DNA from 4 places in the Yersinia aldovae 670-83 genome. Region 1 is predicted to be linked to each of the others. Evidence: predicted binding sites of a transcription regulator. Region 1 holds the regulator's gene; each other region holds the start of a gene.

Region 1 (3,855 bases):
TACGTGAAGGCACCGATTACGGCGAACATGAACGCTCTCTGGCGCAAAAAGTTGACGATGTGCGCCGTCAGTTAGTCAGCGGCGAGGCGGTATTAGTGTGGTCAGAATTGCATGAAACTATCAATATCATGTCACGGGGTTCGTTCCGTGCCGGAGCTGAAGAGCAGCAGTAATTTGTGTCTTTTCATTACTTGATTCGATAAAAACCACAATGAAACAAGATGACAAGCCCGCCGCTTTGCCCTAAAAATAATCATTCGCGACAAAAAAACGCCAATGGCAACCGCCGCCCTTGAGGATCTTACCCCACGGAGTTACAGCTACTATGTCAACTAAACATCCGGTTATCGCCGTTACAGGCTCCAGTGGCGCAGGGACAACCACCACCAGCCTGGCGTTTCGCAAAATTTTTCAGCAGTTAAACATCAGTGCGGCGCAGATTGAAGGGGACAGTTTCCATCGCTATACCCGCCCGGAGATGGATGCCGCAATCCGTAAGGCGCGGGATCAAGGCCGGCATATCAGCTATTTTGGCCCGGAAGCCAATGACTTTGGTCAGTTGGAGCAGAGTGTGGAGGAGTACGGCAAAAGCGGCACCGGGCGCTCACGTAAATATCTCCATACCTATGATGAAGCCGTGCCTTACAACCAGATCCCCGGCACGTTTACTCCGTGGGAGGCACTGCCGCAGCCCACCGATGTTTTGTTTTACGAAGGGCTGCATGGCGGTGTTGTCACTGAACATCATGATGTCGCAAAGCACGTTGATTTATTGGTTGGCGTAGTACCGATAGTCAATTTGGAGTGGATTCAAAAACTGGTGCGCGATACCGGAGAGCGCGGCCATTCCCGTGAGGCGGTGATGGATTCGGTGGTGCGGTCGATGGATGATTACATCAACTACATTACGCCACAGTTCTCACGCACCCATATTAACTTCCAACGCGTTCCGACGGTTGATACCTCTAACCCCTTTGCTGCCAAAGCTATTCCGTCACTGGATGAAAGTTTTGTTGTTATTCACTTTCGTGGGTTGGATCAAATCGATTTCCCTTACTTGCTGGCGATGCTGCAAGGCTCATTTATCTCCAATATCAATACATTGGTCGTGCCGGGCGGGAAGATGGGGCTGGCGATGGAGCTGATTATGGCGCCGTTGGTGCAGCAACTACTGGAAGGTAAGAAGATAGGCAACTGATTAAAGAATAAACCCATAACCTATTCAGCAAGGTTATGGGTCAGCACTTTTACGCGATGTCACGAATTTCAAAACTGTGGGTAATGGTTGCGGCCTTCCCCAGCATTAAAGAAACCGAGCAATACTTCTCAGCCGAAAGCTCAACCGCACGCTTAACGATATTATCCGTCAGGCCTTTACCGCTGACGATAAAATGCAAGTTGATGTGCGTAAACAACCGTGGTGCTTCTTCCCGACGCTCCGAGGTTAATTTGACCTCACAATCGCGCACATCGTTACGCCCTTTCTGTAAGATAGAAACGACATCAATTGCACTACAGCCACCGGCTGACATCAACAACATTTCCATCGGACTGGGTGCTTTGTCTCCCGCATTCCCATCCATCAAAACCTGATGACCAGATGCGGATTCACCTAAAAATGTCAGCCCCTCAACCCACTTTACTCGTGCCTGCATAACGCATACTCCCGGTTAAATTTTCCGCTTCAGACTACCCTTTCATTTATAAACTGGCAATGTAACCCGATGTTCATCATGCTGAAGCGATACAACACAAGACACTGGCCTCATCCTGTGCTACAAACAGGATCGAAAGTGATGCTTCTAGCATTAAATAGGGTAGCTTCCAATACTCAGTGAAGGGTTTCTATCCGGTACGTATCTTGGCTATACCTTTCGGCAGTTGAGCAAATTAATATGCTATACCCGATAGATTCTAAGTTGTCGGATATAAAGAACGTGTATTTTATAAGCACGCCGTACAGGGAACTCTGAGCCCTGTTAAGTTAGGCAGCGATAACAACAGAGGATAACAGCGAATGGTTCTCGGCAAGCCACAAACAGACCCGACTCTCGAATGGTTCCTGTCTCATTGCCATATCCACAAATATCCATCGAAAAGTACGCTAATTCACCAAGGTGAAAAGGCCGAAACGCTTTACTACATCGTGAAAGGCTCCGTTGCGGTGCTTATCAAAGATGAAGAAGGTAAAGAGATGATTCTCTCCTATCTGAATCAGGGAGATTTCATCGGCGAGCTTGGATTATTTGAAGAAGGCCAAGAACGTAGTGCCTGGGTTAGAGCAAAAACCGCCTGTGAAGTGGCTGAAATTTCTTACAAAAAATTCCGTCAATTGATTCAGGTTAATCCAGATATCTTGATGCGCCTGTCTTCACAAATGGCGAATCGCTTACAGATAACGTCTGAGAAAGTGGGTAACCTCGCTTTCCTTGATGTAACGGGGCGCATTGCACAAACACTGCTTAATCTGGCAAAACAACCTGATGCCATGACCCACCCAGATGGGATGCAGATTAAAATTACCCGCCAGGAAATTGGTCAAATAGTTGGCTGCTCCCGCGAAACTGTGGGGCGGATACTAAAAATGCTCGAAGATCAAAACCTGATCTCCGCGCACGGTAAAACGATCGTCGTTTACGGCACTCGTTAATTCCCATAAAACCGGTGCGGAGACTATCGGCACCGGTTTTTTCTGTCATGTTGTGAATCATAAATTCCTGAGGCCAGCATGAATTGGCAACAGCTTATTTATCATTCTGAAATTATTTATAAACCTGATGTTAATTATGCACTCCGCCAAACATGGGTTCCCTGTCCAACGGCAGCGTTAGGCTTTTCCTCGGCAAGCGGCAAAAAGCTTCTCAATTATGTTGTCTAGCCTTTTATCAAGCCAGCAATCGCTTTTTCCAACCGCACCATTCCTTGCTTAATATCTTCCACGTCAATAACCAACGATGGCGCGAACCGCAGCACATCCGGCCCGGCATTGAGGATCATCAAACCATTGGCCGCAGCGGCGTTTAAAAACTCCCGCGCCCGACCACGGTATTGCGCTGTTAGCTCTGCGCCAATTAACAACCCCATGCCACGGATGTCACTGAAGAGCTGATACTTGCTGTTGATATCATGCAGAGCCTGCACAAACAGACCGTGGCGCTGTTCTATACCATTAAGTACCTCAGGGGTATTAATCACATCCAGCGCTGCCTCAGCAACGGCACAAGCCAGAGGATTGCCGCCGTAGGTTGTGCCGTGAGTGCCGACAGCCATTACTGAGGCAATCTCTGCGGTGGTCAGCATCGCACTGATAGGGAAGCCGCCGCCTAAGGCTTTCGCGGTGGTCAGAATGTCAGGGGTCACACCATAGTGCATATAAGTAAACAGCTTACCGCTACGCCCCATGCCGCTTTGCACTTCGTCAAAGACCAATAGCGCCTTATATTGATCGCACAAATCGCGCACACCTTGCAGGAATTCAGGATTCGCCGAGGTAATGCCGCCTTCGCCCTGAATTGGCTCAAGTACCACCGCGCAGGTATGATCGTCCATAACGGCTTTCACCGCCGCCAAATCATTAAACGGCACATGGACGATATCGGCAGGTTTTGGGCCAAAACCATCGGAATATTTCGGCTGGCCGCCAACCGATACGGTAAACAGGGTGCGGCCATGAAACGCATTGTGGAAAGCAATAATTTTGGTTTTATACGGGCTGTAGCGCTCAATGGCGTAATGGCGAGCTAACTTAAACGCTGCCTCATTTGCTTCACCGCCAGAGTTAGCGAAAAACACCCGATCCGCAAAGGTGGCAGCAATCAATTTTTGCGCCAAACGCAGGGCCGGTTCGTTGGTGAA
Region 2 (3,855 bases), 750 kb from region 1:
GGTAAGTTTGTGTTTTCAACCTCTGAAGCGTATTTAATCGAAAAAGGCAAAATCACCCGCGCGGTAAAAGGGGCCACTTTGATTGGCTCCGGTATTGAAGCCATGCAGCAGATTTCGATGGTCGGTAACGATCTGGCGCTGGATAAAGGTGTCGGCGTTTGCGGAAAAGAGGGGCAAAGCCTGCCGGTGGGTGTTGGTCAACCAACCCTGAAGCTGGATAATCTGACAGTAGGCGGTACAGCGTAAAAGTGGTTAGCTGGGTGCTTAGTTTAGAATTAAATTAAGCACCGAATAACTATGATGTATTCAGCGATAGCCCTGATATACCTCTGCAACCCGTTTAAAATACTCGATCAAATAATCGATACAGACCTGAACCTTGAGCGGCATTTTATCTTTCTCGGTATATAGCGCATATACCGGGCGGGGATCGGAATGGTATTTTTTGAACAGTATCTCCACCTCGCCCCGCTTGATTTCTTCTATTACCCACATCAATGGCGCATAAGCAATGCCCGTACCAGCGTTGAGCCAACGGATCATGGTTTGTGAGTCGTTCGTGACAAAGCGACCTTGGGGGGATATTTGCGTGGTAATGCCTTCCGGCGCGATCAATTCAAAGTTACTGTCAGGCCGCACGCTGTATTCCAGCCAGGAGAAATTGGTCATATCGCTGGGTTTTTCTGGCGTGCCATGTTGCGCTAAATAACTTTTAGCGGCGCAGACCACCATCGGCATAGAGCCGAGACGGCGCGAAAATAACCCTGAATCCTGCAACGCGCCAACGCGGATCACCACATCTAAACCATTAGCAATTAAATCGGGCGCGGGAATGCCGGTGACTAAATTAACCGACAGACCGGGATACTCTTTGAGCATCTCTACGGTCATGGTGGCCAGCACATTTTGCGCCATCGTTGAGGAACATCCGATGCGTAAGGTGCCGGTTGGCGTATTGTTAAAAGCATATAACTGCTCATGAACTTCCTGCACTTCCTGCAACATCCGCCGACAACCCTGATAATAAATCCGGCCTGCTTCCGTTAAACCAATACGGCGAGTACTGCGGTTAAGCAGCTTAACATTCAGCTCCGTTTCCAGCTTTGATACTGTTTGGCTGATGGACGACACACTCATCTCCAACTGCCGGGCTGTGGCAGTAAAAGACCCACACTCAACCACTTTGGCGAATACTGACATCCGTTTTAATCTTTCCATTATTCACCTTGAGTTGATTTTTTGCTCTGTATCAATTGTTAACGTGTGATTGATTGTTAACTCTGGCTTAAAAGTGATTTAGATCACGCATTGTAGATAAGTTTATAATAAGCAGGCTAATATACAGCGGTCGGGAGAATCGTTTTAGGTTTGAAAACCGCGCAGTCGAAGTGTTATCTCACCGGGTTCACGTTGCAGTCGCACTGATCAATCAAGTTTAACCTATAAGTCAGCCATTTGGCTGATGCTTTGGTAGTGGTTTCTGGTGATTGGATGAGTTCACTCGTGCGTTTTATTATTTATTCAAGCTGGTTCACTGGCACTTATATATAGAAAGGATCTACAGAATGACGTTGCTTCCGGTGATGGTGATATTTGGTCTCTCGTTTCCGCCAATATTTTTTGAGCTGCTCCTTTCGCTGGCGCTGTTCTTTGTTTTGCACCGTGTGCTGCAACCCACTGGCATTTATGAATTTGTTTGGCATCCAGCTCTCTTTAATTCCGCGCTGTTTTGTTGCCTTTTCTACTTAATATCCTGTTTTTTTTCCTGAGGTCGCCGTGAGTACTTTTTCATTAAAAATAATCCGTATCGGCATCACCTTATTGGTGGTTTTACTGGCGGTTATCGCTATTTTCAAAGTCTGGGCTTTTTATACCGAATCACCGTGGACTCGTGATGCTAAATTTACTGCCGATGTGGTCGCTATCGCGCCAGATGTCAGTGGGCTTATCACCGAGGTGCCAGTAAAAGATAACCAACTGGTGCAAAAAGGCCAGATCTTATTCGTTATTGACCAACCCCGTTACCAGCAGGCATTGGCAGAATCTGAAGCGGATGTGGCTTACTACCAGACGCTGGCTGCGGAAAAACAACGTGAGTCCGGCAGACGGCAGCGCCTGGGAATTCAGGCCATGTCACAAGAAGAGATTGATCAATCCAACAACGTATTGCAAACCGTAAGACATCAGTTGGCTAAAGCCATCGCAGTTCGTGATTTGGCCAAACTTGATTTAGAGCGAACTACCGTGCGGGCACCTGCGCAAGGTTGGATTACAAACCTGAATGTCCATGCCGGAGAGTTTATTAACCGTGGTGCCACCGCCGTTGCATTGGTTAAAAAAGATACTTTTTATATTTTAGCTTATTTGGAAGAGACTAAATTAGAAGGAGTTAAACCGGGATATCGGGCGGAAATCACCCCATTGGGCAGCAACCGTATCTTGCACGGTACTGTCGACAGCATCTCGGCGGGGATCACCAACAGTAGCAGCAGTATTGATACCAAAGGATTGGCGACGATTGATAACAATCTGGAATGGGTTCGCTTGGCGCAACGCGTGCCGGTGAAGATCCACCTCGATAGTGGAGATCAGCAGCATTCGTATCCGGCGGGCACGACTGCGACAGTCGTTATCACTAGAGCGAATGACCGCACTCCAAACCAAATTTCGCCGATCGTCAAACTGATGCATCGTCTACGCGAGTTTGGCTAAGATGACCAGCCCGACCTTTATCCGCCTGCGCTTTGCGTTCAAACTCAGTTTTGCCATTGTGGCCGCACTGTTTCTGGGTTTTCACCTGCAATTGGAAACGCCACGTTGGTCGGTGCTGACCGCGGCGATTGTCGCCGCAGGCCCTGCTTTTGTCGCCGGTGGTGAGCCATTCTCCGGTGCTATTCGTCACCGTGGTTGGTTACGTATTATCGGGACATTCATTGGCTGCATCGGTGGCTTGGTTATTATAGTTCTGACTATCAGAGCGCCGGTATTAACCCTGATGCTTTGCTGCCTGTGGGCCGGGGTTTGTACCTGGATCTCTTCACTGGTACGGGTTGAGAACTCTTACGCATTCGGTCTGGCGGGTTACACCGCGCTGATTATCATTGTGACCACCAGCGGAACACCGCTTTTAACACCGCAGTTTGCGGTTGAGCGCTGTAGCGAGATTGTGCTGGGGATTGTCTGTGCGGTGATGGCGGATCTGCTGTTTTCTCCGCGATCGATCAAACAGGATATTGATCGGTTGGTCGATAAAGTGCTGGTCGATCAATATACGTTATTGCAGTTATGTATCCGTCCGGCAGAAAAAAATGATATCGATCGTGCCTGGAATGATCTAGTCAAAAATACTTCTGCACTCAATGGGATGCGCAGCTATCTGATGATGGAGTCTTCCCGTTGGCAGCGTTGTAACAGCCGTTTGCGGGTATTGCATACCGAGTCACTGGCGCTTATCACCCAGGCATGTGAAAGCTATCTGGTAGGGCTTAATCACCCTGACATGCTGAGCGCTGAGCTGAAAGCAATATTAAGCGAACCGGCCAAAACTCCGGCTGAAATTCATCAGCGGATGAAAATATTGCGTGGCTATATCGGTGCCAGTCACAGCAAGGCTATCCCCCCAACGATTAGCCGTTGGGTCGGGGCGGCGACACGCTATTTATTGCTGTCAAAAGGGATTCATACCAACAGCAGTATCAGCCGAGTGGAAGAAGAAATTCTGGCCTCGGATGTCCCGGTCAAATACGTTTCAGCCGAAGGCCATCATGCGATGATCAATGGCCTTAGGACCGGTATTGCCACGGCGATTGGTGGGCTGTTCTGGTTGTGGACCGGTTGGACATCCGGTGCTGGCTG
Region 3 (3,855 bases), 230 kb from region 1:
ACAAATCCAACATGCTGCTCAACCCACGCCTGCTCACTTTCCGGTAAGGCGGCGAAGACATGCTGTTTTAACTGGCTGGTGCCACGCACCATATTCTCACAAGCAATAATATTCAGTGGGCGGGTATTACCTTGCTGATGACGAGCAACCAGGCCTTGTGCCACGGTGCCAGCGATGCGCGCCAGAATTTGTGGGCCAACCGCGGTGGTGACAATATCGGCGTTTGCAATCAGCATCACCACTTCCGGACTACCACTGTTGACGGCGCTGACATTGTTGACTTCTTCAACACGGGCTTGCTCACCGACCACATTCACTTGGTAACTTTTACGTTGGTTCAGTTCATCCAGCAGCGGTTGGTTAACATCGGCGAAAGTGAGTTGTGCACCGGCATCAGCAAGAAGTTTGCCGATAAAACCCCGGCCAATATTACCTGCGCCAAAATGTAATGCTTTCATATTCTTTACCTTTAACTGTGTGACTGTGAAAGGGCCGCGTTCTCCCCACGGCCCTATACTCGTCATACTGCAAGCTGCATGTGCGTTGGCTTCTCTCTTGCACCCGAATCATTGACTAGCGTCAACTCATCGGGATTTACTCGCTTGCCGCCTTCCTGCAACTCGAATTATTTAGAGTATATTTAGTATTACTGGGTTATTTTTACCGCTTGGTTACTTTTTACCGCCCAATAAATCCAGCACTTCTTGCACACTAGTGGTTTTGCTTAAGCGCTCAATGACTGACTCATCATCCAGTGCGTTGGTCAGGCTGGTAATGACGTGAATGTGCTCATTATTACGGGCAGCAATACCAATCACCAAGCGAGCCACTTCGTCTTCTTCATCGCCAAAGCGCACACCTTCAGGGTATTGGCAGAACACCACACCCGTCTTCAGCACACGATCTTTAGCTTCAATGGTGCCATGTGGCACGGCGATAGATTCACCCAGATAAGTGGAAGTCAGTTTCTCACGTTCCAGCATCGCTTCAACATATTCAGGCTCAACATAGCCGCCTTTGACCAACTGCTCACCGGCAAAGCGGATAGCCTGCTCTTTGGTAGCCGCATGTTGATTGAGGAAGATGTTCTCCGCCCCCAGTTTGAACAGATTGGCTTCCGATGGCTCAAAGCTATCATCCAGTGTTTCAATCACTTTCTGAGTGGTTGCCAACGAGTTGGCCGCTTCCACCAAACGTACTGTCAGGTTGGTATAAAGTTGGCTGTCGAGGAAGTTGCTCAACGAAATATGCTGAGCCTGTGGTGCATGGCGCATGGCGCGCTCAGTTAAATCACGGTGGGTAATGACCAAGTCTACGTCTTCTGGCAAGTTGTTGATGGCGCAGTTAGTCACAGAGATATGCTTCAGGCCCGCATCTTGTACTTTTTTACGCAGCACACCGGCCCCCATCGCACTGGAACCCATGCCAGCATCACAAGCCACGATGATTTTACGTACTGTGCTCAAGTCACCGGCAGCAGCGGCAGCATTGGCGGCTTGTGCACCTTTAGATTGCGCTTTCATATCTTGCATACGACGAGTGGCATCTTCCAGAGTGTCCTCCTCGTCATCTTTAACTTTAGAGGTCTTCAGAAGTATGGCTGATACGACGAATGACACCGCAAACGCAGCAGCAACCGCAGCAATGTTGGCAAAATAAGCACCTTTAGGTGTCATCGCCAGTACCGCCAGAATAGAGCCTGGAGACGCTGGTGATACCAGACCGCCGTTCAGCACAGTCAGCGTGAACACACCAGTCATACCGCCCAGAATCACCGCCAGCAATAAGCGCGGGTTCATCAGCACGTATGGGAAATAGATTTCGTGGATACCACCGAAGAAATGGATGATAGCCGCGCCGCCAGCAGATTGCTTCGCGTTACCTCTGCCGAAAAACATATAAGCCATCAACACACCCATACCTGGGCCTGGGTTCGCTTCAATCAGGAAGAAAATAGATTTACCGGTTTCAGTCGCCTGCTGGATACCCAGTGGTGAGAAGATACCGTGGTTAATCGCGTTATTCAGGAACAGGATTTTGGCCGGTTCGACGAAGATAGACGTTAATGGCAGCAGGTTGAGCTGCACCATGATATGCACGCCTTTCGCCAACACTTGGGATAACACTTCTACCAAGGGGCCAATTGCCATAAAGGCCAGAATAGCCAACAGCATACCGATGATACCGGCTGAGAAGTTGTTAACCAGCATCTCAAAGCCGCTTTTGATTTTACCTTCAACCCAGCGGTCAAAGTGTTTGATTGCCCAGCCACCCAGTGGGCCAACAATCATCGCACCGAGGAACATCGGCATATCGGCACCAACGATAACCCCCATCGTGGTGATAGCACCGACCACACCACCGCGATCACCCCCCACCAAACGGCCACCGGTATAACCGATCAGCAGTGGTAGCAGGTAGGTGATCATCGGGCCAACCAGTTTGGCTAGCGTCTCATTCGGCAACCAACCCGTTGGAATAAACAGCGCGGTAATAATACCCCAAGCAATAAATGCGCCGATATTGGGCATAACCATGTTACTGAGGAATCGGCCAAAATTTTGAATTCTGACCTTTGCGTCTGGTGAAAACATAAAACACCCCTATTGATACGCGCTAACAATAAGAGCGCGATATAATTGTTTTGTTGAAGCAGTTTTGCAAAACCCACCGATGTTACCGAATACGATTCAGTTACCGAGTGCAAATATGCTGTATGCAAAACAAACTCTAGCACGCTCTTTTAATCACGCGTAGCTCATGGCGTTTATGTGACTCACGTCACACTAAGCACCTGGGTATAGGGGTTCATTTGTTGATAGAGATCACACTACTTAGCTGTAAGAAAGGCACGGAGGATAATTTTTAAGCTGCAAACACTCATTACAGTGATTTGAGTCACACTTAATCGGCATCTCTTTGTTTTTAAAATGTGATGTTAATCACAAGTTATTTTTGTTCGCGGAAGCAGGATGAGACATTCACCCTGCTAATAACCTCTCAGACTCAACTCTTGGTAGAAATGTGTAATAAAATAACGGGGGGAAGGGGCACACTATTGGAGCGGGTTTTGGTTGATATGAGTTCATCATTGCTCACGATCGGATCTTGTTTCGGTTGATAAACGCTCAGAGGCCATTTTAGCTCAGTCGCCTCAACCGAGTTAAGGCCCATAAGCGTGGGCCTTAACAATCCGCGCTTACGCACGTATCGCTTGCCTGCTGCGCAGGTTCCCTGGGACGGCTTTATTCGCATCCCTGCTCATGACGCCTAAATCCGCCGTCCATGGCGGATTTCCCTGGCTTCATTCTTCACTCGGCAGCTCAAATGTGCTTTTAAACATCAAAACCTAAAACCATGGTTTTGACTTTGAGCGCAATCAGGAATATTGCCGACAAGGAGTGAAGGTAGAGTGAGCGGGCATGGACGCCCGCGAAAAGCGCGCTTGGGCAGGGATACCCATCGCGCTGGCTCGTCAGCCCGAAAGACGCTGACGGTTTACCCGCAGGGCAATATTTCGCGCAAGCGCGGGATTGCACAAGGGGCCACGCTTATGGCCCCTTTGCCGGTTGGTTCATCGCAGATTAAGTAAGCTCAGTTGCTTTAACAACCGAACTTATTCACTTATCAAATACCAGCCGAACCGATCACCAAATCAAATCAACCTAAATCAACCAAAACCATCACTGTATGACACTCGCAACACTCTTCTGTGCTGCCATCATCGCCGGGTACTTAGCGACCAAATTAGCCATCATCGTGTTGTACAGCGCAGCTTGCTGTGCCGTTTGGAATTGAATGCCGCCATTGTTAAAGGTGACCTGCGTACCCTGCTGTTGCAGGAAATCACCCACT
Region 4 (3,855 bases), 1.9 Mb from region 1:
TGAGCATTTAAGTGTCTATGCCTGCCGAATTCTGGTGCCGGGTATGTCAGATATCTACCCTGCCGAAGACTTATTAATGGCAAACAACACCATGGGCGCGCATCTGCGTGATACCTTGCTGGCCCTGCCAGACAGTGGCTTTAAACCAGAGCACTATCTGGAACTCATTCAGACCTTGGATGATGAAGGGTTAGATGATTTCGCGCGTGTTCGTGAGCTGCTGGGCATTGCCTCCGGTAAAGATAATGGCTGGTACACATTGCGGGTTGGCGAGCTGAAATCGATGCTGGCACTGGCGGGCGGCGATCTCGAGCAAGCCTTGATTTGGGTTGAATGGACGCAAGATTTCAACTCATCGGTCTTCACTGCAAAACAGGCGAACTACTACCGTTGCCTGCAAACCTTGTTGCTATTGACGCAAGAGCCAGATCGTGACCCGACGCAATATTACACAGCCTTTGTGAAGATGTATGGTCAGGAGGCAGTAGATACTGCATCGGCAGCCATTGCTGGCGAAGAGCGCTTCAATGGCCTGTTCAGTGTCGACGCTGACCTGAAAGCATTACCGGCTCATCAGGCGCTGTTAGGGGCTTATGAGAAGTTACAAACCGCCAAACGCCGTTATTGGGCAAAAAGCGAGTAACTCCTCGGCCCTATAGATTTCAGTTAATTATCTATCGGAGCTGACAAAGTCAATTGAAGGGGAATCGTGCCGTTGGGGTCGTAGCGACGTAAGTCGCCGGAGCGCCCCTAGGTGCGGTAAACCCTTCACTCACTGAACTATCAGCACTTTGCCATTAACCTCAAGCGGCATTTAGCCGCTTTTTTATCGCAATATTTTTCGTCTATTAATTTTTGCAGTTATTCCTGATAAAAATAAATACCATCGACTCAAGCCAACCATTGTTTTTATCATAAAAACACGTTATTTCCTGACGCCGCTTGAGGCAAAAAACAGCACCTTTAAACAAACATTATTTGCCCCGCAGATTAAACAGACATAGAGGTAAATAAATAGTTAATTTTTAATGACAGCCGCAAATAAAAATAGCTACAAATGCTGCTTTTAATTAACGTACTCAACGGCTTTCGAACAGACCAATCAAAAAAATTTGTAAATCTTAAAATATTTTTTTATGATAAAAATCAAAAAGATAACCTTATTAAGCACACATTCTGTAGTGTTTTAACTCGAACTAAACTCTCGCAATATGATCCACATCAATTTTCACGCTATACTGCTTTGCTAGTATCTCGCTGTGCTTTATTAACCCTTAAGAGAGAGTTAGTGTGAAAGCTGACAACCCCTTCGATGCATTATTACCTGCGGCAATGGCTAAAGTAGCCGAAGATGCCGGTGTCTATAAAGCCACCAAGCATCCGCTAAAAACCTTTTATTTAGCGATTACTGCTGGTGTGTTTATTTCAATTGCGTTTGTTTTTTATATTACAGCGACTACCGGTACTGCTGGCGTACCTTTCGGTTTTGCCAAGTTGGTCGGTGGTATTTGTTTCTCCCTGGGGCTAATGTTAGTGGTGGTATGTGGTGGTGACTTGTTCACTTCAACGGTGCTCACTACTGTCGCGAAAGCCAGTGGCCGTATTACCTGGCGTCAACTGGGATGTAACTGGGCTAATGTCTATATTGGCAACTTGTGTGGAGCGCTGTTCTTCGTCGCACTTATCTGGTTTGCCGGCCAATATACGGTCGCAAATGGTCAATGGGGTTTGAATGTTCTGCAAACCGCAGACCATAAATTGCACCATACTTTTGTTGAAGCGGTCTGTTTAGGTATTTTGGCGAACCTGATGGTCTGCCTGGCGGTATGGATGAGTTACTCCGGCCGTACCATAATGGACAAAATGTTCGCGATGATTTTACCGGTAGGGATGTTTGTCGCCAGCGGCTTTGAACACAGCATTGCAAATATGTTTATGATTCCGATGGGTATTGTTATTAAAAACTTCGCGACACCCGAGTTTTGGCAATCCATAGGAGCAGCACCTGAGCAGTTTGCTCACTTAACCGTAAGTAACTTTATTATTGATAATCTGATCCCGGTCACTATCGGCAACATCATCGGTGGTGGGTTATTGGTAGGGTTGACTTATTGGGTAATTTATCTGCGCGGTGACCAGCAACATTAATACGTGGCCGCTACGTCTGGTTTTCGAAGATATTCACATTAAAAGGTAGATGCATTATGACCGAACTTAATGAAAAATTGGCTACAGCATGGGAAGGCTTTACCAAAGGTGACTGGCAGAACGAAGTCAATGTTCGTGACTTTATTCAGAAAAACTACACCCCTTATGAAGGCGATGAGTCCTTCCTTGCCGGCCCTACCGAAGCGACCAACAAGCTGTGGGCAAAGGTTATGGAAGGCATCAAACTGGAAAACCGCACCCATGCGCCAGTTGATTTCGATACCGACGTAGTAGCAACTATCACCTCTCATGATGCTGGCTATATTAATCAATCTCTGGAAACCATCGTCGGTTTGCAGACTGAAGCCCCATTGAAACGTGCGCTGATCCCCTTCGGCGGCATCAAAATGGTAGAAGGTTCTTGCAAAGTTTACGGTCGTGAACTTGACCCGCAACTGAAAAAAGTCTTCACCGATTACCGTAAAACACATAACCAAGGTGTGTTTGACGTCTATACCAAAGACATCCTGAACTGCCGTAAATCAGGTGTACTGACCGGTTTGCCAGATGCCTATGGCCGTGGCCGTATCATCGGTGACTATCGTCGTGTAGCCGTTTACGGTATCGACTACCTGATGAAAGACAAATTAGCTCAGTTCAACTCTTTGCAAAATGATCTGGAAAACGGTAAAGACCTGGAAATGACTATCCAGTTGCGCGAAGAAATTGCTGAACAGCATCGTGCTCTGGGTCAGATTAAAGAAATGGCCGCTAAATACGGTTGCGATATCTCAGGCCCGGCAACTAACGCACAAGAAGCAGTACAGTGGACTTACTTCGGCTACCTGGCTGCGGTGAAATCCCAAAACGGTGCAGCAATGTCCTTTGGTCGTGTTTCTAGCTTCCTTGACGTGTACATCGAACGCGACATGAAAGCCGGTAAACTGACAGAAGAACAGGCGCAAGAGTTGATCGACCATTTGGTCATGAAACTGCGTATGGTTCGCTTCCTGCGTACCCCTGAGTATGATGAGTTGTTCTCTGGCGACCCAATCTGGGCAACCGAGTCACTGGCCGGTATGGGCGTTGATGGCCGTACTCTGGTGACCAAAACCAGCTTCCGCTTCCTGAACACCCTGTACACTATGGGGCCGTCTCCAGAGCCGAACATGACCATCTTGTGGTCTGAAAAGCTGCCACTGAACTTTAAAAAGTATGCCGCTAAAGTCTCTATCGATACTTCATCTGTACAGTATGAAAATGATGACCTGATGCGCCCTGACTTCAACAACGATGACTATGCCATCGCATGTTGTGTTAGCCCGATGATTGTCGGTAAACAAATGCAGTTCTTCGGTGCCCGTGCCAACCTGGCGAAAACCATGTTGTATGCAATCAACGGCGGCGTTGACGAAAAAATGAAGATCCAGGTTGGCCCGAAAGAAGCGCCAATGATGGATGAAGTGCTGGACTATGACAAAGTCATGGAACGCATGGATCACTTTATGGATTGGCTGGCTAAACAATACGTTACAGCACTGAACATCATCCACTACATGCACGACAAATACAGCTATGAAGCTGCATTGATGGCACTGCATGACCGTGATGTTTACCGGACTATGGCGTGTGGTATTGCAGGTCTGTCTGTTGCTGCTGACTCCCTGTCTGCTATCAAATATGCCAAAGTGAGCACTATTCGCGACG

The links. Region 1 encodes CRP, which controls carbon source genes, mostly activating them, when cyclic AMP is high. Its sites were predicted from a motif close to ATGTGANNNNNNTCACAT; they were not measured.
Region 2: aaeR (HTH-type transcriptional activator AaeR) is a predicted target of CRP. The motif match lies at 1,290-1,307, and genes of this name have one in related genera.
Region 3: AT01_RS12530 (PTS mannitol transporter subunit IICBA) is a predicted target of CRP. The motif match lies at 2,770-2,787, and genes of this name have one in related genera.
Region 4: focA (formate transporter FocA) is a predicted target of CRP. The motif match lies at 1,210-1,227, and genes of this name have one in related genera.

What each region holds. Positions count from the first base shown of each region.
Region 1 is NZ_CP009781.1:2,979,228-2,983,082, reverse strand. It holds gene AT01_RS13415 (YheU family protein) at 1-173, shown strand, start outside; gene AT01_RS13410 (phosphoribulokinase) at 326-1,198, shown strand; gene AT01_RS13405 (OsmC family protein) at 1,248-1,655, opposite strand; gene crp (cAMP-activated global transcriptional regulator CRP) at 2,018-2,650, shown strand; partial or broken gene AT01_RS22600 (hypothetical protein) at 2,729-2,833, shown strand; gene argD (bifunctional acetylornithine/succinyldiaminopimelate transaminase) at 2,875-3,855, opposite strand, start outside.
Region 2 is NZ_CP009781.1:2,232,692-2,236,546, reverse strand. It holds gene tldD (metalloprotease TldD) at 1-246, shown strand, start outside; gene aaeR (HTH-type transcriptional activator AaeR) at 307-1,218, opposite strand; gene aaeX (p-hydroxybenzoic acid efflux pump operon protein AaeX) at 1,566-1,769, shown strand; gene aaeA (p-hydroxybenzoic acid efflux pump subunit AaeA) at 1,777-2,712, shown strand; gene aaeB (p-hydroxybenzoic acid efflux pump subunit AaeB) at 2,714-3,855, shown strand, end outside.
Region 3 is NZ_CP009781.1:2,751,107-2,754,961, reverse strand. It holds gene AT01_RS12535 (mannitol-1-phosphate 5-dehydrogenase) at 1-458, opposite strand, end outside; gene AT01_RS12530 (PTS mannitol transporter subunit IICBA) at 672-2,594, opposite strand; gene AT01_RS12525 (hypothetical protein) at 3,413-3,592, shown strand; gene AT01_RS12520 (DUF3053 domain-containing protein) at 3,684-3,855, opposite strand, start outside.
Region 4 is NZ_CP009781.1:1,030,527-1,034,381, forward strand. It holds gene ycaO (30S ribosomal protein S12 methylthiotransferase accessory factor YcaO) at 1-643, shown strand, start outside; gene focA (formate transporter FocA) at 1,291-2,148, shown strand; gene pflB (formate C-acetyltransferase) at 2,205-3,855, shown strand, end outside.